DNA from 2 places in the Clostridium sp. AF32-12BH genome. Region 2 is predicted to be linked to the other one. Evidence: a T-box and tRNA genes for the amino acid it is inferred to sense, from the RefSeq annotation. Region 2 holds a T-box; the other holds one or more tRNA genes.
What was found. The T-box of region 2 lies ahead of proS (proline--tRNA ligase). A T-box ahead of a tRNA ligase gene usually reads a tRNA of that ligase, here a tRNA-Pro.

Region 1: it encodes a tRNA-Pro, which carries the amino acid that the T-box ahead of proS (proline--tRNA ligase) is inferred to sense. The anticodon was not compared.

The regions. Positions count from the first base shown of each region.
Region 1 covers NZ_QUEH01000007.1:9,922-25,717, forward strand. The annotation lists gene DWZ40_RS08030 (HAMP domain-containing sensor histidine kinase) at 1-2,098, shown strand, start outside; gene DWZ40_RS08035 (DUF6061 family protein) at 2,166-2,411, opposite strand; gene rlmD (23S rRNA (uracil(1939)-C(5))-methyltransferase RlmD) at 2,436-4,343, opposite strand; gene DWZ40_RS08045 (prolyl-tRNA synthetase associated domain-containing protein) at 4,476-5,096, shown strand; gene DWZ40_RS08050 (aminopeptidase P family N-terminal domain-containing protein) at 5,177-6,973, opposite strand; gene lpdA (dihydrolipoyl dehydrogenase) at 7,094-8,512, opposite strand; gene DWZ40_RS08060 (Cof-type HAD-IIB family hydrolase) at 8,604-9,389, opposite strand; tRNA gene DWZ40_RS08065 (tRNA-Pro) at 9,591-9,664, shown strand; gene DWZ40_RS08070 (PRD domain-containing protein) at 9,780-10,607, opposite strand; gene DWZ40_RS08075 (PTS transporter subunit IIABC) at 10,764-13,016, opposite strand; gene DWZ40_RS08080 (hypothetical protein) at 13,362-13,730, opposite strand; gene DWZ40_RS08085 (spore coat associated protein CotJA) at 14,013-14,318, shown strand; gene DWZ40_RS08090 (spore coat protein CotJB) at 14,318-14,572, shown strand; gene DWZ40_RS08095 (manganese catalase family protein) at 14,572-15,207, shown strand; gene DWZ40_RS08100 (CBS domain-containing protein) at 15,298-15,720, opposite strand.
Region 2 covers NZ_QUEH01000001.1:46,084-61,879, forward strand. The annotation lists gene DWZ40_RS00355 (cell wall-binding protein) at 1-1,116, opposite strand, end outside; gene DWZ40_RS00360 (glutamine synthetase III) at 1,373-3,490, opposite strand; gene fba (class II fructose-1,6-bisphosphate aldolase) at 3,716-4,579, opposite strand; gene thrC (threonine synthase) at 4,727-6,214, opposite strand; gene DWZ40_RS00375 (hypothetical protein) at 6,513-7,658, shown strand; gene DWZ40_RS00380 (LysR family transcriptional regulator) at 7,719-8,681, shown strand; gene proS (proline--tRNA ligase) at 8,787-10,220, opposite strand; T-box leader at 10,280-10,502, opposite strand; gene DWZ40_RS00390 (DMSO/selenate family reductase complex A subunit) at 10,581-12,887, opposite strand; gene DWZ40_RS00395 (diguanylate cyclase) at 12,947-13,564, opposite strand; gene DWZ40_RS00400 (AbgT family transporter) at 13,799-15,349, opposite strand; gene DWZ40_RS00405 (L-serine ammonia-lyase, iron-sulfur-dependent, subunit alpha) at 15,351-15,796, opposite strand, start outside.

The DNA of each region.
Region 1 (15,796 bases), on a different contig from region 2:
TTGGGAATTAGTACAGGATAAACTGTTTCAAGGAATTGTAAAGGTTGTTTTGGCTGTCGCCATCATCGTGGTTGGTCTAATCAGAGCAAGGAAAAAGAAACAGCGTACCGCTCTGACAGCTATTACTTGCCTACTTTCCCTCGCATTGTTTGTAATTTGGGGAGCAGGAATGTTCTGCTTGACCTCCGTTACTGCTGAGTATGCCGCCACAAGATATCTAAATGGCTATCGCGATTTTGCATCTACCATCGCAACTCGAAGCTTTGAACACTGGTTGGGGAAAGGTTTTGATTCCAGTTATGCGAACTACGATGCAAATCGCCGGTGGGAGGCGGTAGACGACGGCGGACATGCAGATACTTTTTATGGTGCGAGATTTATAGTTGGTGAAGATGATGAATTTCTAAAGCGGCCAAACAGCAACAAGGTATATTCTGCTACTGCTGTTTATGATGCAGGAGGAAATCTTCTTGAATGTAGTTGGTCGGATTTCTTTTACTTCGAGTATTTGACAGAAAACCAATGGGATAATCGAGAGGAAAGATCCGGGAATAATGCCCGTGCTTTCTTTGATAGAGAAATGCTTACTGAGAAAGGTAAGGAGATACTCAGCAACAGCGTTCTGACATTCGATGCTGCCGCAATGCGCTTTACCGGGACTTTTGATGGTGTCGAGTTCACACCCATCAAAATTGAATATATCGATTGGGACGAATTCCAGCATGCCTTAGATTCAAAGGGAAGTGGTCAGTATACCGTTTCCGGCATCGTAGAGGATTACGATCTTCAATGGAACACCATGTACGAAGATGCCTCTGACGCTTTATCCAGTGAGGACGTTGTTGTATTCTACTCTGATTGGTTTGATGTTTGCTATAATGAGATATCTCCTGCTTTTTCGTACAAAGGAACAGACTATGAAAATGTAGCTTCCCTTGTTGCCAAACTTGGACCGGAACTGGCTGCCGGAGCAAAGAATTTGACTTTCTACGATGGCCTTGACCTTTTAATCCCAAGTGTGAACTACTGTCACAGCTTCGATGGAGAAACCTATTATGACCCATACTATTATGGGGAGGCTGCCTATGCAGAAGAAGCGCCTGATCTCCATTTTTATACCGTGAGTGTCGTGTACTGCTCTCCTTGGCGCACCGCATTTGGCGAACTGAGCGTTGTGTACTTAATTACACTTCTTATTGCAGTGGCACTTGTGTTCGTATTACGCTCCATAATAAAAAATCATTTAATCCAACCTGTCCTATCGGTTGGAGAAGCGCTGATGAGCGAAGAAGAGAAGAACTACCTATATCCGGAAATGTCAAAAGCTTGGTATGAAAGCAAGTTGCTACAAGAGGGTTTCGCCAAGCATAGCGATAAGAGCCGGATGCAAAGAAACGAGATTACACGCTTGAACACGGCACTTGAGTATGCAAAAGCAGCTGAGGAAAACCGTCGTCAGATGACCTCTAATATTGCCCATGAACTGAAGACTCCGCTGGCGGTGATTCACAGCTATGCAGAGGGACTGAAGGAACACATTGCAGAAGACAAACGTGATAAGTATGTGGATGTGATCCTTGCGGAAGCCGAGCGAACGGACGGTATGGTTTTGGAGATGCTGGATTTGTCCAGACTTGAAGCGGGTAAAGTGAAGCTCTCACGGGATGAGTTTTCGCTTGCCGATCTTACGAAAGCCATCTTCGAGAAACTCCAAATGGCGGCAGAGGCAAAGGAACTGCAGATCAGCTACGAGTTCCCGGAGCAAAGCACCATCGTTGCGGACGAGAATCGAATTGCACAGGTGGTTGAGAATTTTGCGACCAATGCAGTCAAGTACACCCCCGCCGGTGGCAGTGTCACAGTACGGATTCAGAACAATCGTGGTAAAACCACATTCTCCATCGAAAATGACAGCAAGCCTCTTTCCGCAGAAGCTTTGGCTAAAGTATGGGACACTTTCTATCGAGTTGATGAATCCCGCTCCGGAGGCGGCACGGGGCTTGGTCTTGCTATTGCGAAGAATATCGTGGAACTGCACGGCGGCAAGTGTTCTGTCCGAAACACGAAGACGGGTGTGGAGTTCCAGTTTACAATTTAAAACCTTGTTAGAAACAACACGGCCCACCGATCATTTTGACCGGTGGGCTGCGCTATGTTTATTCAGTTCAATCCATCAACTGATGTTCCGATACGCCTTGCACAAACCGTTCTAAATCACCGCCAAACACAAGCTGTGCATATTCCAGCGGCTTGTTGTAGATTAGCCAGTCCAGCTCCGACCGCTGATACATATTATCGGCAACCTCATTCTCCACGGCAATCGTGTCAATCGCAATCATGCTGCCATCTGCAAATTTCAGCTCCACACAGGCGTTATCCATGTTGAACTCACAAGAAATCAATCTATCCATAAGAAACCTCCATTCTGCGGGATGTTAGATTATCCCAAAATATTTGAATGCTTCTCGGATTGCTTTCTCTTTTTCTGGTGGACACTGGGGCTGTCTGGAATCCTCGGATTTCGGCAGATTATAGTTTTTGCCTACCTCAATCCCGCATTTCCGCTTAATCTGTGAGATATAGAGGTTGGACACCTTTAACCCGGTATGCTCCAACACATACTCCTTGATCTGCGGATAGGTAGCTCCATCTTGGAACTCTGACATATCCATATCTTCCAAAGAGAACTCAACCCGAATCTTTTTCGAGTCGACCTCGCCCTTGGAAAGCAAGACAACCGTCTCCACATGCCCGGTCGCCGGAAACATATCCACCGGCCACGCGCCTTCAGCCCGATATCCCATCTTATTAAACACGCCCAAATCTCTCGCCAGAGTATCCGGTCCGCAGGACACATAGATCACGGTCTTTGCTTTCACTGCTGCCACTGCCTTAATGAATGCCTCTGTGCTTCCAGCTCTTGGCGGGTCCATCAGGACGACATCCACGCTATCGCCGGATGCGGCCATCTGCATCATGAATTCGGTTGCGTCGTTGCAGAAGAAACGGATGTTCTTGACATCGTTGCATTTTGCGTTCTGGATGGCATCGCGCACAGCATCGGCATTTAACTCGACACCGATGACTTCTTTTGCTTTGGATGCAGCGATGATTCCGATGGTTCCGATTCCGCAGTAAGCATCCAGCACGCGCTCGTTTCCGGTCAAATCAGCCAGTTCAATGGCTTTGCCGTACAGATACTCGGTCTGCACCGGGTTTACCTGATAGAAGGATTTCGGGGAGATGCGGAATTTGCAACCGCACAGCTCGTCTTCAATAAATCCTTTCCCGTACAGTACGTGTTCTTTGTCTCCCAGCACCATGCTGGTGCCGCGGTTGTTGATGTTCTGGACAATGGTGGTGATCTCCGGGTGTTTCTGGCGCAGGGCTTTGACAAAGTTATTCTTGGACGGGAATACCGGGGATGCGGTGACCAGAACAACCATGATCTGACCGCTGGTAAAGCCACGGCGAATCAGCACATGGCGCAGCAGGCCATAACCGGTGTCTTCGTCGTATGTGTGAATCTTGAAGGATTTCAGCATGCCGCGGATCGTACCAATGATCTCGTCTGCTTTCTTGTCTTCGATCATGCAGGTCTCTACCGGCACGATGTTGTGTGTTTTCTCTTCGTAGACACCGGAAATGGCTTCTCCCTTGCGGTAACCAAATACTGCATGGACTTTGTTGCGGTAATGGAATGGATCATCCATGCCTTTGATGCCGTGTACTTTACAATAATTTCCGAGAAGCTTCTGCATCTGGCTCTGTTTCATCTGGAGCTGCTCTTTGTAAGGCATCTCCAGATACTGACAGCCGCCGCAGCGATGAGCAACCGGACAAAGCCCCTTTTTCTTTGCCTGCTGCGTCTTTTCTGCCGCCCGCTTCTGCTCTGCCGGTGTCTGTGCCTGTGCTTTTGCGTTTTTCTGAAAAGCTCCTGATTTCTGCTTCGAATCTGTACCTATTCCAAAATTTTTATCGTTCTTTCCAACAAATTTCCCAGTGTTTTTCTGAACAAATTTGCGCTCAGATTTTCTATCATTTTCGCGGCCGAACTCCTGTGCAGATTCCTGCGTTCCTCTTTTTCCAAGCTTTGCTCCTTTTTTTACATCGGTTTTTCCATTCCGATTCCGGTCATCTTCCCGATGAAGGTCCTCAGAAAAATTCCTGAAACCTTTCTTTTCGAAATTTTTCCCTATCTTCTCGCCTTTCTTCTCTCCAGCGCCTCTCACCGTTTTCTCTCCTACCCACTCCTCAAATTTCTCATCCAGACTCCAGCTCTGCTTTCTGGCAGCTGACTTTTTCTTTCCTGTTTCTTTTTTTATATTTCTATCCTGTTTCATACTATTCAAATCCTTGCCTTTTTCATCAATTTTTATATAATGATACCAGAGTCAAAAGGATTTTGAACCTTGAGACCCGCCAAAAACATGAATCATTACCTACATTACAACATATTTTCAGGAGGATACCCCATGGATCACACAGCTGATAACAACACACAAGCCGGTGCTGCACGCACCGGCGAGGATTCTTTCTATATCGATCCGGTTCTCTACACCGGGCGCCCGGAAAACTGTTCTGGACGGCTGGAAAAGGAGATCCGCACTTATGACCTTCTGGATGAACTCCAGATTCCTTATTGGCGTCTTGACCACGATGCCACCGCCACGATCGATGCCTGCCATGACGTGGATGTCCGGCTGGATATCGAGATCTGCAAAAATCTGTTCCTGTGCAATGCCCAGAAGACCCAGTTTTATCTGCTCATGATGCCGGGGCACAAGAAGTTTAAGACAGCAAAGCTTTCCAAACAGATTGGAAGTGCCCGCCTTTCCTTTGCGACACCGGATTTCATGGAACAGTTTCTGGATATTACACCGGGCTCCGTTAGTGTGCTTGGTCTTATGAATGACCATGATAACCGGGTGCGCCTCCTCATTGACCAGGATGTGATCGATCACCACACCTTTATCGGATGCCATCCATGCATCAATACTTCGAGCTTAAAGCTTTACACAAAAGACATTTTGGAGAAATTTCTCCCTGCCGTCCATCATGAGTACACCGTCGTTCATCTTCCCTGGGAGGATTGATCTGATTTCATGGTGAGTATCCACGGTCCCACAGCGGCTGCCAGACCGGCAGCCCTGCCATGGAACCCTTTCATTGATTTTTACTTTTTCAGCGGTCTGGTTACTTCTTTTAACCAGGCCGTTTCTTCTTCCGTTAAGTACGGCGCGATCTTTTTATATACCTGCGCATGATACTCATTCAGCCATGCCACATCCTGTTCTTCCATCAGGGAAACATCCACCGGCTCTAAGTCGATCGGTACATAAGTCAGGTACTCAAAGCTTAAGAACTGACCATACTCGGTCTTTTCATCCTTCTTACAGTATACCAGGTTCTCGGTGCGGATTCCGTGGCTTCCTTCGATGTAAAGGCCCGGCTCATCGGAACATACCATACCCGGCATGAACGGGGCACTGTCCTGACGTTCCGGAACTACGCGGTAGCGGATGCCGATCGGCCGTTCATGCACGTTCAGCAAATAGCCTACCCCATGACCGGTTCCGTGATTGAAATCCAGTCCGCGTCTCCAAAGTGGTTCTCTTGCCACATAGTCCAGGCTCAGCCCGCTGCAGCCCTGCATGAATTTCACATGGCCCAGGCGCAGCATACTCATCAGCACCAGCGTGTAATGTTCCTTTTCTTTCTCGGTCACTGGTCCCAGCGCGATGGTACGGGTAATGTCCGTACTGCCCTCATAATACTGTCCGCCGGAATCCACCAGATACAGTCCCCGCGCCTGCAGACTTGCAGCGTGTCCAGGCACTGCATGATAATGGCACAATGCCGCATTTTCACCGTAAGCAGAAATGGTCGGGAAGCTCGGTTCCAGTGCACCATGTTCCAGACGCAGCTGATCCAGGTAAGCCGCCACACTGCACTCGTCCATTGGAATCTTTCCGATATTCTTCTTTAACCAGTAAATGTATTTGGTCATAACCACACCATCCGTGATGTGGGCTTTTTTCATATTCTCAATCTCGGTCGCGTTTTTCTGTGATTTCGCATATACGGTCGGATTCATCTGGTCCACAATCTGGTTCTGCCCCTGTACGCTCTCATAAATTGCATAGTTAACGCGGCTCTTCTCTAACAAAATGCGATGACCTTTTAATTCTTTCACATCTGCATAAATGTCATTGTATGGGCGCACGGTAACACCCAGGGTGTTCAGATAATCCTGTACCTCGTCAGAAAGCACCTGCGGATTTACATAGAAGAACAGCTGCTCTTTGGTCACCATCAGATAAGAAAGTACAACCGGGTTATACGGGATGTCATTTCCGCGGATATTTAACATCCAGACAATGTCATCCAGTGTTGTAAGGATATGCACATCCGCATAAGCCTTCTCCATCGCTGCCCTTACGTTTGCAATTTTCTCGGAAGCAGACTGTCCTGCATATGTTTCGTCCAGAATCCAGACTGGCTTCGCAGAAAGTTCCGGACGATCTTCCCAGATTTCTCCGATCAGGTCATGGTCCGGGCAGATCACTGCCTGCTTAAGAGAAAAACGCTCTTTTAAGTTCTCTCCGGTCTTGCTGTTGATGACACGTCCATCAAAGCCCAGCACACCCTGTTCCGGCATATGCTCTTCCAGGTACTGTTCCATAGTCGGCACTCCTGGCTGCCCCATCTTCATCAGTTCCACACCGCTGTCTTTTAACTCGCCTGCTGCCTGGACAAAATAACGGCCATCTGTCCAGAGACCGGCCCAGTCTTTCGTGATCAGTGCCACACCGGAAGAACCGGTAAAACCAGTGATATATTTTCTGCACGTGAAATGCGGACCCACATATTCGGATTCGTGAAAATCTGCCGTCGGTACCAGGTAGGCATCCATGTGGTAAGTCTCCATCCGGCTGCGGAGACGCTCAATTCTGTTTGTAATCTCGTTCATGATAGTATCCTCTTTTTCTTCTTTTTATACTGTTGGAATCACGTTGCCGCCTATAACAGCCTTGTCTTTCTTCAGATGTTTCTGACAATCTGCCGCCGCTGATTCCGTAATTATCATTTTTTAATTCTGGCGCATGGCATCTTCAATGGCAGCCGCAATGCCCTCACTGTAGGTCGGATGCGCACGCATTGCCAGAGAAAGCTGTTCGGCTGTGAGTCCATTGGCAATGGCAGTTGCCATCTCTCCGATCATGTCTGTAGCGCGCGGACACATCATCTGTGCACCTACGATCGTATTCGAATACGCCTCAAAGATCAGGCGGATAAAACCGTGTTCTTCCCGCGCAATGATGGATTTTCCATTTTCTCCCATGTCATAAACACCGCAGCGCACTTTCATGCCAAGTTCTCCGGCCTTCGCTTCCGTGATTCCCACGGTTGCAATTTCCGGCTCCGTGTAAATACAGCTTGGCACAATCGGAAGCGAAACAAACATACCGTTCGGCACGGCCTCCAGGCGTATGGTATGCGGTTTTCCGGCCAGATTTTCAATTACATACGTTGCCTGCGCCATGGCGACATGCGCCAGCTGGGTTTTCGCGGAGACATCGCCAATGGCATAAATGCCAGCTTCACTTGTCTGGAAATCTGCGTCTACGACAGGTCGTCCTTTCTCCATCTGCAGAGTCATATCCTCACCGAGAAGTCCTTCCGTATACGGGGTTCTTCCTACAGCCACCACGACCTGATTGGTCTTGATCTGAATGGTCTCGTTGGTCTCAAGATCACGCACCATACATACCAGACTGTCTTCCTTTCGGATTTCCTCCACCATGGCATTGCAATATACCGTAATGCCCTTATCGGTCAGCTGTTCTTTTAATGCCTCAGAAACCTCCTCGTCCATCGGTCCTAACAGGTGCGGTCCTTTCTCTACGATGGTTACTTTGGAGCAGAGTGCCTGGAATATCGTAGCAAACTCTACGCCAATGACACCGCCTCCCATGATCACAATCCGGTCGTAATTCCAGGTCGGCACAGCCAGCAGACGGTCGCTGTTGATGACGCCGGGAAGGTCGATTCCCGGAATTTTCGGCATCACCGGCTTTGCACCGGTGGCAATGATGATGTTTTTCGCCCGAAGATATTCTTTTCCGTTTTCTCCCACCACTTCAATTGTCTTTTCGCGGCGGATGGTCGCTTTCCCTTTGATAAAGGTAATATCATTTTTATCAAATAATTTCTGGATCTCGTCCCGGTAACGACGCACGGAACGCTTTTTGTAATCCTGCATTTTTGCAAAATCAAAGGAGATAAAATCTGTTGATACTCCAAACTCATCTCCATGCTGCATCATGGAAAAAATATTGGATGCATGTAAAAGTGCCTTCGTCGGAATACAGCCGCGGTTGATGCAGACACCGCCCAACTTGTCCTCATCGACTACCGCTACTTTCATACCAAAGGAAGCTCCTTTGATCGCTGCGGTATAGCCGCCCGGACCTGCCCCGATAATCACCAGATCGTAATAAGATGCCATAATTTAAAATTCCTTTCACCTGTATCGTTAGATTGTATATCATGGAATATTTGTTTTTTAAGCCGCAAAAAGTGAATAACTCACCACGGTCTCATTCTCCAAAAAGATGCAGTGCCTCACATGCTTTATAGACTCCGTCTTCTGCAATATCATCTGTGACGTAATCAGCTGCCGCTTTCAACTGCGGATGGGCATTGCCCATGGCTACACCGGTTCCGGCAGTCGTCACAATTTCATAATCATTCATACTATCGCCAAATGCGATAGTATGTTCAAGCGGTATATCCCACACTTTACACAGACGCTTCAGTCCTTCTGCCTTGGACGCGTCCTTCTCGATGATATCTGCTCCCTCACGGCTCGAAAACATAGGCAGCTTGAGCATTGGAAATGCCTCCTCCACCTCTTTTGCGCCTGGTTCACGCCCAATATAGGCAAGCGTCCGCACCGGCATATCCAGAAGCTTCCACGGGTCGCGGAACTTCCGGTCTGACATCTGCCACCGCACCATATCGTGACGTGTCACACACCATGGATTGATAAAATAATCGGTATCTCCCACCGTCATACCGATGGCATAATCTTTATTCTCTGCAAAATGCAGCAATTCTTCCACCAGTTCCCGTTTCATACAGTGCTCGTAGATCAGTTTGCTGCCAACGGTAATCTTGTTGCCATTTAAATGAATAATGGCATCTGGCTTCACCTGATCGGCAAGTCCTTCGCTGAACTTGGCATCCATGTCGCGGCCGGTGGCAATGACAATATAGTAGTGTTCATGCAGCCGGTCCAGCGCCTTAATGGCACTGTCCGGAATTTTATAATCTGCATGGTTCAAAAGCGTCATGTCCATATCAAAACTGACAATTCCCTTCATAGCAATTCTCCGTTTTCTTTCTGTGATCGCAGTTCCTTTTTTCAGGAAACGCCATAATCCTAGTATCCATGATAGCAAAGTACGGGAGGGCTGTAAAGTCCAGAGGAAAGAATTTCCTATAAACGAATCTGAAAATTTATAAAATTTCATACAAATCTCTTTTCAAACTTCCGATTTTCTGATATACTATCATGGTTCAATCGGGGTATGGCGTAGCTTGGTAGCGCGCTCGGCTGGGGGCCGAGAGGTCGCAGGTTCAAATCCTGTTGCCCCGATTTTATGCCTTAAAATGAAGTATAAATTACTTAATTTGAGCAAAATAATTCATACTTTACAAAAAGATGATTGCTGCGCAGAGTGGCAATCATCTTTTCATTTCTTATCGAAATATTATACCGTCTCCCCTCCTGTCACTCTACGGATATGAATAGCCAGAAATCCCGTCTCTTCCCGCGCAAACTCCAGCTTTAATTCCTGTTCCAACTTTCGCAGGATCTGCTCTGCCAGTTCGTATTCTTTCGGGAAATTTTCCCTGGCATAGGATTCCAGATCTAAGTCGGTGCGTTCGCCTTTGCGGGCACGGGCCAGCATATAACGGACATGACTCATCAGCCGGTTGTAACCAAGCGAGCTGTAAGGCAGTTTCTTTCCGGTGCTTTCCTCGATCATGGACATACAGGCATTGACAAGACGCGCTGTTTCCAGCGAATCCGCTACATTTTCCTGTGCCAGCCCGGCATGGATATGCAAAGCGATGTAACCGGCCTCATCTTCTCCAAGTTGGATTCCTGTCATCTTTTTTAAGATTACGCATCCTTTTTTCGCAGCCTCATACTCTTCCTCGAATAATGCTGCGATATCCGCTTTAAATGGATTTGGAATTTCCTTTTGTTCCTTCGCCCGCGCTGCTGCCATGGCGATATGATCCGCCATGGGGATCAGAATATCATGCTGCAAAACTCCCATCGTCTCTTCTGCAAGCTCTATGATTTTCCCCGCTGCTTCTATATAAACCGGGTCAATTCCATTTACCCTGGTCAGAGCAGATGTTTTCTCATTGACCATTTCATAGCGCTTTGCCTGCGGAAGCGTCTGCATCCGCTCCCCCATCCGGTGTCCGAAGCCGACTCCGTTTCCAAGAAGAATCTGTTCCTGCCCGGTGGCATCATCCAAAACCAGGATTCCGTTGTTGTTTAATACTTTGATCACCCGATACATTCCCCTAACCTCCACGTTTCCTTTTCTTCCCTTATTATACACGACAAATCCCGATTACCAAACGCTTTTTTCATGCTGTCTGGCATTTTCAAACAGCACAAAGGACGCGCCCTTCACGCGTCCTCTGTCTGTTCTATAAAAAATACTCCCTAAGTTTTATTGAATGATCATTCCTATCTGATCCAGCCGTTTCACCTGTTTTTCTCCCTCTAAGGTTAATCGCTGTCCCTCTGTCAGACCGGTAAAGATCACAATGCAGGCATCGCTCACAGCGTGCTCCCGAATATATGCCGGGTCAAATTCCATCAGCTTATCGCCCTTTGCGATTTTCTGTCCATCGCTCACGAAGACTTGAAAGCCTTCCCCATTTAATTTTACGGTATCAACACCGATGTGAAGCAGATACTCTGTTCCGTCTGCCGCTTTCATGCCAATGGCATGCTTGCTTGGGAACACGAACATCACCTCACCGTCCTCCGGTGCCACAACCGTTCCATTCTCCGGCATGACCAGATAGCCGTCTCCCATGGCTTTGCTGGCAAATGCTTCATCCGGAGCTTCGGTGATCGGCTTTAAGATGCCTTCAAACGGAGAATACAAAACATGGCCCGGGTTTGTCTGTTCTCCGGCAGATTTTTCGGTTTCCGGCTCTATATTTTTTTCTGTCTTGCGTTCTGCATCTTCTCCATTCTTACCTGTCTCGGCAAATACGGTTTTCGTTTCTTTCCTGTGCTCATCTTTGCCAGACTCTGCAGTTACTGCTTCTGCCTCTTCCTCGTGTTCTTCTGCCAGATAAGACTCCAGCTCCGATTTGATCACGGTAACCTGCGGTCCGTAAATGATCTGGATTCCCTGACCTTTTACGATCACACCTACCGCTCCAGTGCTCTTAAGCAGCTTTTCATTTACCAGAGACGGATTCTCAATGGAGCAGCGCAGTCTGGTTGCACAGCAGTCCACCGATGTGATATTCTTTCTGCCGCCCATGCCCTTTGCAATAGCTGCACTCCGGTTGTCGTTTGCTGCTGTCTGGCTCTGGCGTTCTCCCTCTTTCGCCTCGGCCTTGCGGGCATTCACATCTGCTTTCGTATAAAGCTTTGTTTCCTCGTCATCGTCCTCGCGGCCCGGGGTCTTTAAGTCAAACTTTTTGATGAGAAAGCTGAAAATGAAGTAATACAGCAGGAAATAGACGATTCCTGCCGGAATAATGCGCAGCCAGCTGGTCTTCGCATTGCCCTGCAGCACACCAAAGATCACCAGATCCAGAAGCCCTCCGGAGAAGGTAAGTCCCACCGCAATATTCAAAATGTGTGCGATCATGTAGGCACTGCCCGCCAGGATCACCTGTACGGCAAACAACATCGGTGCTACAAACAGGAAAGAAAATTCAATCGGCTCTGTAATACCGGTGAACATCGAAGCAAGTGCCGCACTTAACAGAAGACCTCCTGCTGCTTTCTTCTTTTCCGGCTTTGCACAGCGGTACATAGCAAGTGCTGCTCCCGGAAGTCCGAAGATCATAAAAATAAACTCACCGGAGAAATACCGGGTAGCATCTGCGCTGAAATGCGCCACGTTGGAGGATGCCAGCTGTGCAAAGAAAATGTTCTGACCGCCCTGGATCAGGTTTCCATCTACCATCATGGTACCGCCCACTGCCGTTTGCCAGAATGGCATGTAAAATACATGATGCAGACCAAACGGAATGAGCGCACGCTTAATGATGCCGAAAATCAGGGTTCCGAAATATCCGGTTCCAGTAACCAGTCCGCCCAGCGCAAAGATGCCGTTCTGGACAGCCGGCCAGATAAAATACATCAGAATGCCAACTGCAACATAAGTAACCGTGGAAATGATCGGCACAAAGCGGGATCCGCCAAAAAACGATAATGCGCTTGGCAGCTGTATTTTATAATAACGGTTATGAAGCGCCGCAACACCAAGTCCCACGATAATACCGCCAAATACACCCATCTGCAATGTCTGGATGCCGCAGACATTTGCAATGGTTCCATCTAACACGTCCGGTGCGATGGAACCGTCTGCCAGAACCTTTCCTGACAGTGAAAGCACCGCATTGATGGACGCGTGCATGACGAAAAAGGAAATCATAGCCGATAACGCGGCTACTTCCTTTTCCGCCTTTGCCATACCAATGGCAACTCCCACTGCGAAGATGATCGGCAGGTTGTCAAAAATCACATTTCCAGCCTTGCTCATGATCACAAGCAGTGCATGCAGGATCGTCCCATTTCCGAGAATTCCCTGCAGACCATAGGTTGCGATGGTCGTCTCGTTCGTAAAGGAACTTCCGATTCCAAGCAAAAGACCTGCGACCGGAAGCACCGCGATCGGGAGCATAAAGCTTCGCCCCACCCTCTGGAGCACTCCAAAAATCTTGTCCTTCATGTTCTTTCTCCTTTTTATTCCGAGTATTCAGATGCACATGGATGTTTCTTTCCGGAATTTTCTGCCGACAAACTATAGAAAAATATAGCTGCATTATCTTAAGCATACCCCGAAATCCCGGATTTCACTCTGTTTTACAGGAAATGATGCAAAACAAAAAGGCATGAATCGAAAGGACACCGTTTTGATGTCCCTTCGGTTCATGCCTGCTTTACCAGTAACACACCTGAATCTCTGTTTGTGATATTAGTATAGTTGGGGATGTGGGATCTGTCAACTAGATTTTAGTTAGATTATTATCTGCGGTATGCTTATTGATTTAGCTGCATCCGCAGCCAGAATCATTTACATCTCCCGGAAAACCCGGTCGTCCTCCTGGCCCTCCTCCTTCCCCGGGTCTTCCAGGTCTGTGGTCCTTATCCCGTCCTTCCCGGAATCCATCACGGAATCCGGCTTCATATCCTTCCCGGAATCCATCCTGGAACGCTTCTCTGGTATTTCGGTTCCATCCGCAGGAGCCTCCCCATCCCCAGTTATTCCAGCCGCAGCCATTATTGCAACTACTTCCGCAGCCGCCCCATCCATTCCATCCCCAGTCATTGCCGCATCTTCCGCAGCCATTACCGCAACCGTTATTGCATCTGCCGCAGTTGTTACCACAGTTCCCACAGCCTCCGCAGCCACCGCGGTTCCAGCCACCACAGTTGTTACCACAACGGTTATTTCCGCATCCATTCCAGTTACACATGATCAAAACTCCTTTTTTCTTGCTTGTACTATATCTTATGAGCAGAGAGAGACAAGGGTGACAACCTCTGGGAGCGACCGTGACATGATTCTTATGCACCGCTTTTTTCTGTGGCACATAAGATGATACTAGAAACTCTGGAAAGGATTTTCATCATGGATTATTCCAATAACCGATGCGGCTGTATGCAAAGACCTCATTTGCTTCAGCCGCCTGCCGGCAATACAGAGAATGCCAGTCCTTGTTCCATGCAGCGTTCTATGCAGCCGGATATTCCTTACCAACCGCTTTCATCCGGAAATGTGAATGCGGGTTCTGGTTTTTATACAACAAGAAGAAACGACAGACCTTCCTGCCCGCTGAATCAGAGCAATGAAAGCAGACAAGTGACAGCACCGAATGCGGAAAGAGAGTGTCTACGGAATATGCCGGTCGCAATGGCGTATACACCCATGCAGCGCTGGAACCAGGTGTACGACAAAGAGCGTGGGCTTACCCGTGGGACCATTTTCCCCGAGCTTGACCTGCCGTTTGTGATGGGGAGGTGCAGATAATGGGTGCATGTAATGACCGGCTTTTGCAGAATGTATATGAAACTGGCTTCGCACTGGATGAAGCCACCTTATATCTGGATACGCATCCAAAATGCCCTATGGCCATGCAGTATTTTCAAAATGCACGGCGTATGAACGAACAGGCAATCCGTGCGTACGAAAAAGAAAATGGTCCGCTTCTGATTGCGAATGCAGATGCAGATACCTGGAACTGGATCCAAGGACCATGGCCATGGGAAGGAGGAATGCGCTGATGTGGAGATATGAAAAGAGACTGCAGTATCCGGTAAAAATTTCACAGCCGAATCCGAAGATGGCACAGTTTATCATGAGTCAATACGGTGGACCAGATGGCGAAATGGGTGCATCCATGCGTTACCTTTCCCAAAGATATGCGATGCCATATGATGTAGCAAAAGCTTCTCTAACAGATATCGGAACGGAAGAGCTTGCCCATTTGGAAATCGTAGCGGCAATTATTCATCAGCTTACACGGAATCTGACACCGCAGAAAATCGAAGAGTCTGGTTTTGGCCCTTATTATATTGACCATACAACCGGTATCTGGCCACAGGCAGCAGGTGGTGTTCCGTTTAATTCCTGTGAATTTCAATCCAAAGGAGATCCGATTACAGATCTGTTTGAAGATCTTGCTGCGGAACAAAAGGCACGCAGCACCTATGATAACATTCTTCGCGTCGTAAAAGATCCAGAAGTGTGCGATCCGATCCGCTATCTGCGTGCAAGGGAAATCGTGCATTTCCAGCGGTTTGGTGAGACGCTGCGACATGTGCAGGATCAGCTGGACAGCAAAAATTTCTATGCGTTTAACCCGGCTTTTGATAAGTCTGCAAGTGCCGGAAATACTCCAGGGCAGAATTGCAGTTAAAATCACAAAAGCCACAAAATGCACACGAACGAAGAAAAACTCCAGAGGTGTCTTTTTCACCTCTGGAGTTCGCCGTTTTTCATTTCGTGTTTAGTTTCCTTTTTCGTGTTCTTTTTTCAGTTTTTCGTAACAGAATTTGATAATATCTTTTCTGGTTATGATCCCAATGAAAAGTCCCCTGTCATCTACCACCGGAACAAAATTCTGGTTCAATGCGCAGTCGATCATGTCTTCCATCCTGGATTCTGCCGTTACCGGCTTATAATCCGCCCGCCGTGCAATGGACGCAACCGGGGCATTCTCTGCTTCTTTGAAATTCATCTGATATTCTTTCCGGATTCCCCAGAGCAGGTCTCCTTCGGTTATCGTTCCGGCATATCTTCCGTCTTTGGATAACAGCGGAATGGTGGAATAACGGAACCTTTCCATCTTGTCCAGTGCCTGACGCACCGTATCATCTTCATAAATGTGAGCAACCTCGCTCTTGGGAGTCAGAAAAAATAAGATATTCATTGTTCACCTCGTATTGTATTTTCGCGGCACGGCCCGCTCATTGAACCAGACGGGTTTCGTGCATCTTTCTCTTATG
Region 2 (15,796 bases):
ATTATCGTATACCCCCGTATAGCCGCGTCCGGTGGAATTGAAATAGTAAGGCCAGGATACGCCGCCCTCCGTGATGTTGTACTTTCCCTTCAGCATACTGCTCTGAGCATAGGTTCCAAAATAATAAGCCGTATACTCACTTTCACTGCTGTTGGTATAAACCTTCTGAATGCCATAAACCGGAACACCATATTCATTAAACAGATAGGTATTGCCATTGATACGCTTCAAATCACTGCTTTTCGCGCTGCCCTTGGACGGACCAACCTCCGGAACTCCCTTGGAGTTAAAGTAGAACCATTCTACATCATGATCGTAATGCCCCTGCAGATATTCCGGCGGTTCCGTAGAATACCAGCCGGTACGAACTTTTCCATCGGTATCTACCAGACGATAATCCTCAATACTGTCCGATTCATCTCCAGTAACGCAGACCCAGCCCGTCTGGAGTGCTCCATCCTCCCGCAGGCAGTAATAAGTTCCATTGATCTTTTTCTGTTTGACGTTCGTTCCGTTTTCATTCGGCACAACTTTTTTGCCGTTCGTTCCAAAATAATACCAGTACTGGCCATCGTTTGCAGTCTCAAACGGTCCCGTGTGCTTCTCTTCATCCTGATATTCTTCCGGCGGAGTCAGTTTTTTCCATCCGGTTACCATGGCTCCGGCATCATCGCAGTAATACATATTGTCCAGGATCCATCCGGTTTCCATAACACCACTGTCTCCGAAATAATGGTACTGGCCATCGATCTGCACCCATTTGTCTTTTGCGCATTTTCCGTTGTTTCCAAAATAGTACCAGTCATAGCCGGATGTTTTCCGGCTGTTCGCTACCTGAAGCCACCTATTCGCAATCATGACACCACTGGCATCTACATAGTAATCATCGTTGTCGACCCATTTGTTTGTTGCCATGACACCGCTGCTCTCCAGATAACGCCAGGTTCCGTCCTGAGCCTGACGCCATGCGTTCGTAACCTTACTTCCGTTATTATTATAGTATACCCAGTTACTGCCCTCCTGCGCCCAGCCGGTTGCCGCAAACGCAGTGATTCCAACTGTGCCAAAGCTCATAACCGCAGCCAGCATAACCATTGCAAAATTCTTTTTCTTCATATTATAAAGCTCCTTCGTATCATTGCGCCGCCGCTTCTTTTTGCAGGTCCATCCGAAACCGGCAATCATCCTTATTCAAGCGACCTTTATGCTTTCCATTTTAGCAATAATACACAGATTATTCAACTAATTCACACGAAATAGATTCTTACAAATTTCGGACAAATAACAATATAAGTATATGACAAGGGCCGTGCGAGTTGCCGAAAGGCAACTCACACGGCCCTATTAAAGTGAATCAAATGGTTACTCTGTTTTATACCTCAAACATCAGATCACCATAGCTCGGGAATGGCCACAGGTCCTTGTCTACGATCATTTCCAGCTTGTCGGCCGGTGCACGGAGTGCTGCCATAGCCGGAACAACCTTATCGTGGTAAGCATGGGCCTGAGCCTCTGCACCGGAAACACCTGCTGTTTTCTCCGTAATGTCGGTCAGTGCTGCCAAAGCCACTTTCATGTCAGACAGCAGTGCAGAAGTTTCGGTAAGCAGTTCTGTCTGCACACTGGTATCTGCCTCTGGACATGCAGCCTTGACTGCTCCCAGGGAACCTGCCAGCTGGGTTGTGTACTTGATAACTGCCGGGATGATCTGCTTGCTTGCCATATCGATCATGGTCTTTGCTTCAATGTTGATCATCTTGGAATATGCCTCGTACTCAACCTCGGCGCGGGACTCCAGCTCTGCCTTGGTGAATACGCCAAAGGATTCATACAACTTCACAGCCTTATCGGTGGTGATAGCCGGGATTGCATCTACCATGGAGCGGATGTTCGGAAGGCCGCGTCTCTCTGCTTCTTCTACCCATACATCGGAATAGCCGTTGCCGTTGAAGATGATGCGCTTATGATCGCGGAACTGCTTCTTGATCATGTCATGAACTGCAGTATCAAAATCCTCTGCCTTTTCGAGTTCATCTGCTGCTTCCTTAAATGCCTCAGCTACAATGGTATTCAGCACTACGTTTGCCGGAGCGACAGAATCCGAAGATCCCACCATACGGAACTCAAATTTATTTCCGGTAAATGCAAACGGTGAAGTACGGTTACGGTCGGTTGCATCTTTGTCCAGATCCGGAAGGGTTGCAACGCCGGTCTTTAAGGTACCGCCGGTCTTGGAATGGGTTGCCTCACCGGTGCTGCACAGCTGATCGATGACATCCTCCAGCTGCTCACCTAAGAATACAGAGATGATGGCTGGCGGTGCCTCATTTGCACCCAGACGATGATCGTTTCCGATATCGGCTGCGGATTCACGAAGCAGGTCTGCGTGGGTATCAACTGCCTTTAAGATGCAGGCCAGAACCAGAAGGAACTGGATATTTTCATGAGGGGTATCACCCGGATTTAACAGGTTCACGCCGTCATCGGAAGTCAGGGACCAGTTGTTATGCTTACCGGAACCATTGACACCTGCGAACGGTTTCTCATGAAGCAGGCAGGTAAGGCCCTGACGGCCGGCAACCTTCTTTAAGGTTTCCATGACCATCTGGTTGTGGTCTACTGCCAGGTTTGCCTGATCGTAGATCGGAGCCAGCTCATGCTGTGCCGGAGCAACCTCATTGTGCTGGGTCTTGGAGGTAACACCAAGCTTCCAGAGTTCCTCGTTGACTGCCTTCATGTAAGCACCAATACGCTCACGGATCGCACCAAAGTAATGGTCATCCAGCTCCTGTCCCTTAGGAGGCATTGCGCCAAATAAGGTACGGCCGGTGTAGATCAGGTCTTTTCTCTGTAAATATTTCTGACGGTCTACGATGAAATACTCCTGCTCCGGACCAACAGATGGACATACACGCTTTGCAGTGGTATTGCCAAAGAGTCTTAAGATTCTTAAGGACTGCTCGTCAATCGCCTGCATGGAACGGAGAAGCGGGGTCTTTTGATCCAGTGCTTCACCGGTATAAGAACAGAATGCAGTTGGGATGCAAAGAGTTACGCCACATGCATCTTCTCTTAAGAATGCCGGGGAGGTGCAGTCCCATGCGGTATAGCCTCTTGCCTCGAAGGTAGCACGCAGACCGCCTGAAGGGAAGGAAGATGCATCCGGCTCACCTTTGATCAGCTCTTTGCCGGAGAATTCCATGATTACCTTTCCCTCTGAATCTGGTGCAGAAATGAAGGAATCATGCTTCTCAGCAGTTACACCAGTCAGCGGCTGGAACCAGTGGGTATAATGGGTTGCTCCTCTTTCGATGGCCCAGTCCTTCATTGCATGTGCAACTACATCTGCAATGGATGGATCCAGCTCAGCACCATCTTCGATGGTCTTTTTCATTTTTTTGAAAACGCTCTTTGGTAAGCGTTCTCTCATAACGGTTTCGTTGAAGACGTTCTTGCCAAAAATCTCAGCTACATTTACGATTTCGCTCATAGACTTTTCCTTCCTCTCATTAGAATTGCCGTTCCCGGTTTCCTCATCCTGCCCTAACTTATTTTTATGTATACTTAATTTTCTTAAGTCGGGTTCCAGGTTAAAAAAAATGGTGTTCTTCCTTTCTGGAAGAACACCATCGTTCCCTTCTTAAAATAAACCATTAGTTTGGAAAAAGCAAGTGTTTTTTTGCATTTTCCAGTATTTTTTTCAAAGCACTGAAATTCAGGCTTTTCCAACGGAACCGAACAGTTCCATCTTCTCTTTTACAGTTTCCTTGATTGCCTCTGCTCCCGGTGCAAGCAGCTTACGCGGATCGAAGCCTTTGCCTTCCAGATCTTTGCCTGCTTCAATATACTTACGGGTTGCATCAGCAAACGATAACTGGCACTCGGTGTTTACGTTGATTTTTGCTACGCCAAGGTCAATCGCTTTCTTGATCATGTCAGCCGGGATACCGGTACCGCCATGCAGAACAAGCGGCATATCGCCAACCTTCTCTTTGACTGCTGCGAGCGTCTCAAAGCTTAAGCCCTTCCAGTTTGCCGGATATTTGCCGTGGATGTTGCCGATACCTGCTGCCAGGAAGTCTACGCCGAGATCTGCAATCATCTTACACTCGTTCGGATCTGCGCACTCGCCCATACCGATTACGCCATCTTCCTCACCACCGATGGAGCCTACCTCAGCCTCGATGGAAAGTCCCATAGCATGAGCAACTTTTACCAGTTCTTTGGTCTTCTCTACGTTCTCCTCGATTGCATAATGGGAACCATCAAACATGATGGAGGAGAAACCAGCCTTGATGCATTTGTAGCAGCCATCGTAAGTGCCGTGGTCTAAGTGCAGTGCTACCGGAACGGTAATGTTCATTTCCTCGATCATGGCTTTTACCATTGCGGAAACAGTCTTAAAGCCGGTCATATATTTGCCTGCGCCCTCGGACACGCCCAGAATAACTGGGGAGTTTAACTCCTGTGCGGTTGCAAGGATTGCCTTGGTCCACTCCAGGTTGTTGATGTTGAACTGACCTACTGCATAGTGTCCTTCTACTGCTTTTTTCAGCATTTCTGTTGCAGATACTAACATGTTCAAAACCTCCGTTTTTCTATAGTTTTGCCGCAATGCCTGTCCCAAACCAGACACCCTCTGTAACGGACTTACATTTTGTTACTGCGGCTACTGTCTCTATTATAGTACAAAAACTAATTTTTGTGAAGCATATAACAGGATTGTCTACAGCCCAAGAATTTCTGCCACATTCTTCTCCATGTCTGCCGCGTCGCACTCTCTGGTATGACGGATCTTTGCGTTGCGGATTTCTTCCACAGCACGCGGGATTGCCACACCGGATGCTTTGCACAGCGCATCGATGGATGCAAATTCATCGGTGTCTGCCTCCTTGCCTGTCACCGCTGCCATAACGCTGTGGGAGAACTTGTACGGACTTGCAGTAGACGCAATGACCGTCGGCGTCTTGTCTCCGGTTTCTTCCACATACTTTTTATATACGCAGGAAGCGACTCCGGTATGCGTATCAATGATATATCCGGTTTCATCTGCCAGATGCTTAATGCCTGCAGCATTCTCTGTCTCTGTTGCATAGCCGCCCACAAAGTCTTTCATGAACGCTTTCATGGAATCCGTTACCGTGTAGGCACCCTTCGTGCTTAAATCTTCCATAAGCTTCTTATTTGCAGCCGCGTCACAGCCGGTGCTTAAGTAAATAAGGCGCTCTAAGTTGCTGGAGATCAGGATATCCATGGACGGGGAGTTGGTCAGGATAAATGCCCTCTTGCGGTCATAAGTACCGGTCTTAAAGAAGTCATAAAGAACCTTGTTGTCGTTGGAAGCACAGATCAGGGTCTTGATCGGCACGCCCATCTGTTTTGCCAGATATGCAGCAAGAATGTTTCCAAAGTTTCCAGTCGGAACTGTCACGTTGATGAGATCGCCATTCTGGATCTCGCCGTTTAATAGCAGTTTTGCATAAGCGTAAACATAGTAAACAACCTGCGGAACCAGACGGCCAATGTTGATGGAGTTTGCAGAAGAAAGCTGGAAGCCCTTTGCTGCCAGTTTTTCCGCAAATGCCTTATCACCGAAAATTTTCTTAACACCAGTCTGGGCGTCATCGAAATTACCATGAATGGAAACAACCGCAGTATTTTCGCCTTTCTGGGTTACCATCTGCAGTTCCTGTACTTTGCTGACACCACCCTTCGGATAGAAGACAATGATGCGAGTTCCCGGTACATCTGCAAAACCTGCCATAGCAGCCTTACCGGTATCACCGGAAGTGGCCGTTAAGATTACGATCTCATTTTCCACATGATTTTTCTTTGCAGAAGTGGTCATAAGATATGGAAGAATGGACAATGCCATGTCTTTGAACGCAATCGTGCTTCCATGGAACAATTCCAGATAGTAAGCACCGTCTGCCTTTACAAGCGGAGCAATCTCCTCCGTATCGAACTTGCTGTCATATGCGTGATCGATGCAGTAACGCAGCTCTTCTTCTGTAAAGTCTGTCAAGAACTGCTTCATAACACGGTATGCCGTCTCCTGGTAAGTCATGCCAGCCAGTTCTTCCATAGATACATCCAGTTTCGGAATCGAAGTCGGCATGAATAATCCGCCATCCTCTGCCAGTCCCTTCAAAATAGCCTGGGATGCTGTCAGTCCGCTTTCGCCGCCTCTTGTGCTCTGATATGTTAAATTCATAGCTTTTTCCTTTCTCCCTTTACAAGTATGCACAGGTTTTCTGTAACGATTATTTTTTGTTGATTGTAGCACAGGCGAACAGGATTTGTCCATGATTTATTCTGGTTACAATTTAAAAAATTCCAACCGGATTTTTTCATCCCAAACCAGGAAATTATGTTTCGGAACACTTTTTTCTGGGCAATCCTGCATGAGATGTGTATTGAAGGTTCCTTTCGGATATGCTAAACTAAATGGATATTAAGAAAAACACTCAGAAACAACTTACTTTTCACTGCACAGCATGAGGAGAACTGCAATGTACACTTACGCGTGGTATCACTGGCTCACTTTCTTTTATATCTACTGTTTTTTCGGCTGGATCTTCGAATCTACCTATGTATCCCTAAAGCAGCATCGTTTTGTCAACCGGGGATTTTTACGTCTTCCCATGCTGCCTTTATACGGAACCGGCGCAGTCATGATGCTCTGGGTATCCCTTCCAGTCAAAAATAATCTGTTTCTGGTTTACTGTTCCGGTGTTGTTGCTGCCACACTTCTGGAATATGTGACCGGTTATGTGATGGAACGTCTGTTTAAGGTCCGTTACTGGGATTACAGCAATCAAAAGTTTAATCTTCATGGATATATCTGCCTGACCTCTTCCATCGCCTGGGGATTTCTTACCATCTTCATGACGGAAGTGATTCACAAGCCGATGGAACGCTTTGTACTGAACCTGCCGCCAGCACTGGAATGGTGTCTGCTGGGCGTAATCAGCGGATGCTTTGTCATGGATACCATCCAGTCCACCAAGGAAGCACTCAATCTCGCCAAGGCACTGGAACGTGTTGCAAAGCTGCGGGCCGATCTGGACGAAATGCAGGTACAGCTTGCTTTATTGAAAGCTGAAACAGCACAAAATATTGAAACCGCCAAAGAAGAGTTGCGCATGACTGTGGCTGAAAATATTGAGTCGGGCAAAGAAATAGCAGCCGCACGCAAAGAGGCTCTGGAAGAAGCCGTTGCTGCCGGAAAAGAAAAACTGGCAGAAACCGCCGCTGTTCAGAAGGAACGCCTGACCGAAGCAGCTTCCGCACGGAAAGAACGTCTGACCGAGGCGGCTTCCGCGCAGAAAGAGGCACTGGCAACCGCTGCCGAAATTCACCGGGAAAACGTCGCCGCACGCAAAGAAAAGTTTGCAGAAACACTGGAAGCTCACAGAGAAAACGTCGCTGCACGCAAAGAAGAACTGGCTGCAGCAATCGATCTCAAAAAAGCTTCCCTGGCAGCCCGCATCAGCAGTCTGAACGAAAAGATTGCCGACACGAACCGCCTCTTAAAAAACCAAAAAACAATTGGGCGTCCTTCTATTCTGCGCCGCAACCCATCTGCAGTTTCCAGACATTTTGCTGATGCATGGAAAGAACTGTATAAAGAATGGGATGATCAAAACCACGCTTGACCGGGATCATGATTCAACATTCCGGTTCAAATCACCTGATTGCAGCACCGGAGGCATCTTATGGATTTAAAACAGATCGAATACATTGTAAAAATTGATGATGAACACAGCATCACACGTGCTGCGGAAAAACTTTTTGTAACCCAGTCTGCCTTAAACCAGCAGCTTCTTCGTCTGGAAAAAGAACTGGGCGCCCCGCTCTTTCATAGAAGCAAGGTGGATATGCGCCCCACGGAAATCGGTCAGGTTTATCTGGATAACGCAAGAGAAATCCTGCGGATCAAACAGCGTACCTACAACCTGATCAACGACATGACGGATGCCAAAAAGGGGCGTCTCTCCATCGGCTTCACTCCGGGTCGCGGAAGCGAAATGTTCACCCATGTCTACCCGGCATTTCACCAGTCTTACCCAAATGTCATTGTAGAACCACACGAATTAAGCGTACACCGCCAACAGCAGATGATTGCCCAGGGAAATCTGGATATCGGATTTCAGACGCTGTCCGAACGCCAGCGTACGGACAGTGAATACATAAAACTTGGTAAGGAAGAGATTTTTCTTCTGGTTCCAAGCATTCATCCGGCTGTAGAACAGCTCTCGGCAAAACCAGTTTCCCCACTCCTGCATTCAGCGCAAAACTCCGGTCAGACAGATCCAGCTTCCATTTCTTCTGCCTTTCCGATTGCCGACTTAAGCCTGTTTCAATATGAACCATTCGTGTTGATGTACAAAGAATCCACGATCCGCGCCATCACAGATGATATTTTCCGCAAATCCGGATTCACACCGAATGTTCTCTTTGAAACCTCCAGCAACAATACCGTGCTTTCCATGATCCAGGCAAATCTCTGCTGTGGAGTTGTCCCGGAACACTACGTGCGCAATCTGCCGCCCAGCGTCAGCTGTTTCGCCTTTCCGTCCCACCCATCCTGGGATATTGTGGCCAACTACCGTAAGAACGGATATCTGAGTGAAGCCGCCCGATATTTCATCGAGCTGGTGCGGAACTTCTGGAAATAGCAATTTAAGTATATGAAACAAGAAAGGGCCGAAAGCTTCCGCCCCGCCGTATGGCGGGGCAGGAACTTTCGGCCCTAATCATTGCGTTCACGGTATGGTTATATTTTAGTATGCTCTTCCCCAGTATACCATCTTTTTAGCCGGCTTGCCGCAGCATACGCACTTGTCGGAGAGGGTCTCCTGTGCGAACGGCATGCAGCGGGAAGTTGCTGCGGTATCTTCTTTGATCTTGTCTTCGCAAGCCTGATCGCCGCACCACATTGCCTTTACAAAACCAGGTTTCTCGTTGATGGTCTTTACAAACTCATCATAAGTGGTTGCCACATAGGTATGGGAATCGCGGTGTGCTCTTGCACGCTCCAGCATATCGTGCTGAATGGTGTCTAAGAGTTCGCTTACCTTTGTCTCGATCTCATCCAGGGAAACGGTTACTTTCTCATGGGTATCGCGGCGTACCAGTACCGCCTCATTGTTCTCGATATCTCTCGGTCCGATCTCAACACGTACCGGAATACCACGCATCTCAGACTCACTGAACTTCCAGCCCGGGCTCTTGTCGGAATCGTCGACTTTCACCTTAAAGTTGGAAAGAACATCTCTTAACGCAAATGCTTTGTCCAGAACGCCCTCTTTCTGCTGCTGGATCGGAACGATCACAACCTGGGTCGGAGCGATTCTCGGCGGCAGTACCAGACCATTGTTGTCACCGTGTACCATGATGATGGCACCGATCATACGGGTGGTCATACCCCAGGAAGTCTGATGGACATACTGCAGGGTATTGTCTTTTGCTGCATACTGGATGCCGAATGCCTTTGCAAATCCATCGCCGAAGTTATGGCTGGTACCGGACTGCAGTGCTTTTCCATCGTGCATCAGGGACTCGATGGTGTAGGTTGCCTCTGCTCCTGCAAATTTCTCTTTGTCGGTCTTCTGTCCGCGGATAACCGGGATTGCCAGAACCTGCTCGCAGAAATCTGCATACAGATTCAGCATCTGGATGGTTCTTGCCTCTGCTTCTTCTGCAGTTGCATGTGCGGTATGACCTTCCTGCCACAAGAACTCTCTGGAACGAAGGAACGGACGGGTGGTCTTCTCCCATCTTACAACGGAACACCACTGGTTATATACCTTCGGCAGATCGCGGTAGGAATGAATGTCTTTTGCGTAGAAATCGCAGAACAGGGTTTCCGAAGTCGGACGTACACACAGGCGCTCCTGCAGCGGCTCCAGACCACCGTGGGTTACCCATGCAACCTCCGGTGCGAAACCTTCTACGTGATCTTTCTCTTTCTCAAGCAGGCTCTCCGGAATGAAGATCGGCATATAAACATTCTGAACGCCGGTTTCTTTGAAACGGCGGTCCAGCTCATGCTGAATATTCTCCCAGATTGCGTAGCCTGCCGGTTTGATGACCATGCAGCCCTTAACGCTTGCATAATCACACAGCTCTGCTTTTTTTACCACATCCGTATACCACTGGGCGAAATCTACGTCCATGGATGTGATTGCTTCTACCATTTTTTTGTCTTTTGCCATGGTTAATCTTCCTTTCTTGAAAATATTAAAAAAAGTCACCCGGTCCTTTGCCATCTCTGACAAGGGACCGAATGACCAGATAAATTCGGCGGTACCACCCTGATTAGCACTTTCTACATAAAAAGCACTCGCTCTATGCTCCGTTAACGCCGGAAACTACGCTGCAGTTCACTGCAGGACTCCAAGGCCGGTTCAGCACTCAGGGACATGAAAGTCTTGCACCAAAATGACTCTCTCTCTGAAATGTAATGGATGCTTACTAATCCTCTTCACTGTCATATTGTCTTATAAACATCTGCCGCATACGACTCAGACGGACATCTTGAAAGCCGCTTGCACCGCATAACTACATGCTTGATTTTAAGGCATTTTTTCTGCTTTGTCAAGGGGCTGCGCTATGCGTACCACTTCCACCAGATTCGTGTGCTGAGCATTTCCGCGCGCATAAGGGGTCGGGTGCTGTGAAGTCAGTACATTGATGCTGCCAGCCATATCGGTGCCGTCCTCATCCGGTCGGTACCAGGCTCCCTGGGAGATTGCGGTCACGCCCTGCATGATCCGCTCGGTAATGTGGACCGGCATACGAATCCTGCCGCGGTCATTGAACACTTCAACCAGATCCCCCTCACGCAGGTCACGCGCAGACGCATCAGCCGGATTCATCCACAAGGTCTGGGGATCCAGCCTGTGCATGGTCCGATTGTTGTCATGAATGCTGTGACAGCGCCGTTTGGTATGCCATCCGGTCAGCTGCAGCGGATAGCGAAGGGAAAGCGGATCCTGCGGTCCTTCCACAGGCGGAATATAACGCGGAATCGCCGGCACAAATTCCGGAAATATTCCACGATAAACCTGTTCTGAAAAAATTTCAATTTTACCACTCCTGGTCGGAAACGGAACCCGGTCCGGATCCTGACATTCTTTTTCAAACGCCGGATGAACCGGTTTCTTTTTGTAGCGGAACAGTGCCTGCTGCTTAAATGTCTGGTAATCCGGCAATTCTGTCTCTGTTTTTTTCAGATCTTCATATAAATATTCCAGCCATTCCGAAGATGTGCGTCCACAGGTAAACGCTTCTTTTAAACCAAGCCGCTCTGCCACTTCTGCCAGCCAGTCATATTCAAACCGTCCTTCATAAAGCGGATCCAGAACTTTGTTATTAAATCCGAGGAAATTGCCGTACTGCCAGGGCATAGTGATATTCTCACACTCAAACATAGAAATGCCCGGAAGCAAAATGTCGGCAAATTTTGCACTGGCAGTCATAAACAGATCACTGCACACGATAAACTCACATTTACTCTCATCCTGTAAGATCCGCGCAGTCCGGTTGATATCGCTGTGCTGGTTGATCAGACAATTGCCTGCCAGGTTCAGGATCATCTTAATATCACGTTCCAGTTTCACCGGTTTTTCAGAACCATCCAGCCATTTCACACCATCCAGTTCTGTCATATCATGCCCGTGCAGGACTGCATCGGTCCATAAAAATACCGGGATCTGACGGTTGTATGGATTTTTAAGCTTGGGCCACGACGGATTTTTATGTTCGGTCCAATCAGCAGTTCCGCTCGCCCAGCCTCCGGAAATTCCCACATTTCCAGTCATACAGGCAAGTAAAATTCCGCCCCGCGTGCTCTGTTCTCCGCTTGCATTCCGCTGCGGACCATACCCCTGGATCAGGGCTGCCGGTTTTGCCTGCGCATAACGGATGGCAAGACTGCGGATGGTTTCTGCCAGTACCCCGGTGATAGCTTCTGCCCACTCCGGAGTTTTTTCCACTCCATCCTTTTCTCCGTACAAATAGGAAAGATAGCACTCCGAAGGATCCACGCCTTCCGGCATATGGTTTTGATCAAATCCGAGACAACAGCGGTCTAAAAACACCTGATCCTGCAGCTTCTCCTGCACGATGACCCACGCCATGGCATCCATCATGGCGCTGTCGGTTGCCGGGCGGATCGGGATCCACTCTGCATCCAGGCGCATGGCCGTATCGTTTTTGCGCGGATCGATCACAATGATCGGAATTCCTTTTTCCTTTGCACGAAGGAGCACATGCATCGTAATGCTGTCAAATTTCGTTTCTTCCGGATTATGCCCCCAGAGAAGGATGAGCTTCGCATTCAGCCAGTCCTCCGGATTGTGCCCGGTCTGGTTCGTGCCATACATAAGAGGCGTTGCGTGGCGGATGCACGCGGTACTGTAGGAATTATAGTAATCCAGAAAACCACCATCTAAATTCAAAAGACGTTTGGCCAGATTATTTCCCCGGTTTAAGGCGCTGATTCCGGTCGCATAGTTTACATAGCGGGAACCAGCTCCATACGTGTCACGGATACGGATCCATTCCGATGCAATGATATCCACTGCCTCGTCCCAGCTGATCCGTTCAAATTTTCCCTCCCCGCGTTTTCCCACTCGCTTCATGGGATAGCGCAGACGGTCTTCTCCGAGATAAGTCTTATGATAATTCATGCCACGCACGCACGCAGTCAGCGGAATTTCTCCATCCGGGGCATCACACGGGCGCTCCGTACTGAGATGGTCAATCTTGCCGTCTTTCATGTGAACGCAGATCACGCAGCGTCCTCCGCAGTTGTTTCTTCCCGTGGTACGGATGGTTTCTGTTGCCTGCACTTTTGTTATTTCTGTCTCTTCTGTCACTTGCATTTCTGTTCCCTTCACTTCTGCTGCTTTCGTTTCGGTTCTTTCCTTTCTGCTGTCTACGCTTCTGCTTCCCCCGCTTTTTCTGCTTTCATTTCGGTTTCTTTCATTGCTGCTGGCGGCTCTTCTGCTTCCTTCATTTCAGGTTCTTTTCTTTCTGCTGGCGGCTCTTCTGCTTTCTTCATTTCAGGTTCTTTTCTTTCTGCTGACGGTGCTTTCGCTGTCTGCGTTTCTGCTGCACTTACTTCCGGGCGAGAATTTCTCCGGCGGTCATGCCCCTTCTTTTCGTAGTATTTCTTCTTATCTTCATACATTTTTGCATCTGCTTCTTTTAAAAGTGCATCGAGTGCATCGCATTCTTCTGTCCAGATTGCACCGATAGAAAGGCTGATATGATGCTGACGCGTATTCAGTTTCAGCTGCGACAGTAAAAATTCAAACTGCACTTCCAGAACATCCGGATAAACCACCACGAATTCATCGCCGCCGATCCGGTAAGTGTGTTCCGGAAAAACTGCCACGATCTGCTGGGCAGCCCGACGGATAAAGGAATCGCCCGCCTCATGTCCCTGTTCGTCATTTACCTGCTCCACATTCTGGTATACGATAAAAAGCACCACAGCCGTCGTAACGACCATGAGCAATATCTGTAATGTTTTTCTAATCCGGCTATTCATTCTTATCCATCTTTTCTTATCATGCGGCACATATCGTTCGATATGCGGGCGGTTAAATTATAACTTTTTCATTTTATCATTGTAATAAATCCATACTACCATAATTCCACATTCTTTTCCACGAAAAAACAGGTAAAAACAATACAAAAAGAGACTATCACCCGGCAAACTTCAATTGCCTGAGTGATAATCTCTTTTTAAAACGTCACCATTCAAACCGAATGACTGTAAATTTTAGTAAAACATCTGGGATCCAGGTCCTAACGGAAGACCAAGCAGATACCATACCGCAAACATTGCGATCCAGCCAATCAGGAAAGCAAGGGAGTACGGAAGCATGGTGGAAATAACGCTTCCGATTCCTGCCTTTTTATCGTACTTCTGGAAGAATGCTACCGTCAGCACGAAGAATGGCATTAACGGAGCAATGATATTGGTACTGGAATCACCAATACGGTAAGCAACCTGGGTCAGCTCCGGAGAGAGACCAAGACGCATGAACATCGGCACGAAAATCGGTGCCATGATTGCCCATTTTGCAGAATCCACTGCAATGAAAATATTGATAAATGCAGTCAGTACAATAAAGCAGATGATCAGCGGCAGTCCGGTAAACCCTACAGACTGCAGGAAATCCGCACCGGAAACAGAAATAATGGTTCCCAGATTTGAATAGTTAAAGCATGCTGTAAACTGTGCTGCAAAGAAGATCAATACCATAAAGCTGGATAAGCCACTGATTGTTTTATTCATCAGGGCAACTACGTCTTTGTCGTTTTTGATGACGCCGGCTCCGATACCATAGGCAAGACCTGGAAGTAAGAACAGCAGCATCATAAAGAAAATGATTCCGCTCATAAACGGAGAGCTTAAGAACGAATGGGTCTCCGGATTGCGCAGCAGACCATTGGTCGGAACTACAAGGATTGCGATCAGTACGACATAAACCAGAGCTGTGATGCCTGCAAAACGCATGCCGCGTTTCTCATTTTCTGCGATATCCTGAACCTGCTCAGAAGCATCCGGAACATACGGAGTCAGACGCGGCTCGATCAGTTTGTCTGTTACCAAAGTTCCGATCACGGTGATCAGAACGGTGGATGCTATCATAAAATACCAGTTTGCAACCGGCAGAACGGTATAGTTCGGATCCAGCATCTGGGCTGCCTGGGTAGACATACCTGCAAACATCGGGTCATTGGTACCGATCAGAAGGTTTGCGCTCCAGCCTCCGGATACACCGGCAAATGCTGCTGCCAGACCGGCGATCGGATGACGGCCAAATGCCATAAACAGGATTGCGCCAAGCGGAACCAGTACAACATATCCGGTAGAGGATGCGATATTGGACATGATTCCCAGGAATACAACCACTGCAGTCACCATTCCCTTCGGGGTGGATGCTGCGACTTTGCGAAGCAGTGCAGACATGAAACCGGTTCCGTCTGCAACACCAACACCGATCATAATGGTAAATACGGTTCCCAGTGCAAAGAAACCGGTAAAATTACCAACCACGGTGGTTACCATGTGGCGGATGCTGTCCGGAGCAAGCAGGCTAACTGCTGCTACTGTTTTCTGGGTGATCTGCCCGGAAGCGCTGTCCAGAAAATCATAGGTTACAGAAACTCCGCAAGCTGCACAGATTGCGGATAAAACGATAACAATTCCTGTTAAGATCAGGAAAATGGTTGCCGGATTCGGCAATCCGTTTCCGACACGTTCTACGGTATCAAGCGCCCGCAGAATAAACCCCTTTTTTTCTTTTGTTTTTGCCTGTGACATGTTACTTTTCTCCAATCATGATTTTAATAATTTCATCGTTGGTCTCTTTCATTCCCTCTTTGCCCAAGCGGCCAACATTTTTTAACGTATCCTCGACTCCTTTGGATACAATACCGTCTCCACCGTAGAACTGCTGTCCGCGGATATACATATTATATCCAAGAATCCCGGCATCTACTGCAGAAGCGATTTTTGCCGCACAGGATGCCTTTGCTCCGTCGCACACAATTCCGGAAACAATAGCCAGCGCATTCACAACTGTATGAATGACTTCCTTGTATCCGCCGCCGCAAAGATAAGCAATTCCTGCTCCTGCTCCTGCGCCCGCTCCGACTGCCCCGCAATATGCAGACAGACGTCCGATCGGTGTCTTTACATGAATGGTCGTCAGATTTGCCAGCATCAGTGCACGGTAACGCATTTCTTCGCTGACTCCCAGCTCTTTGG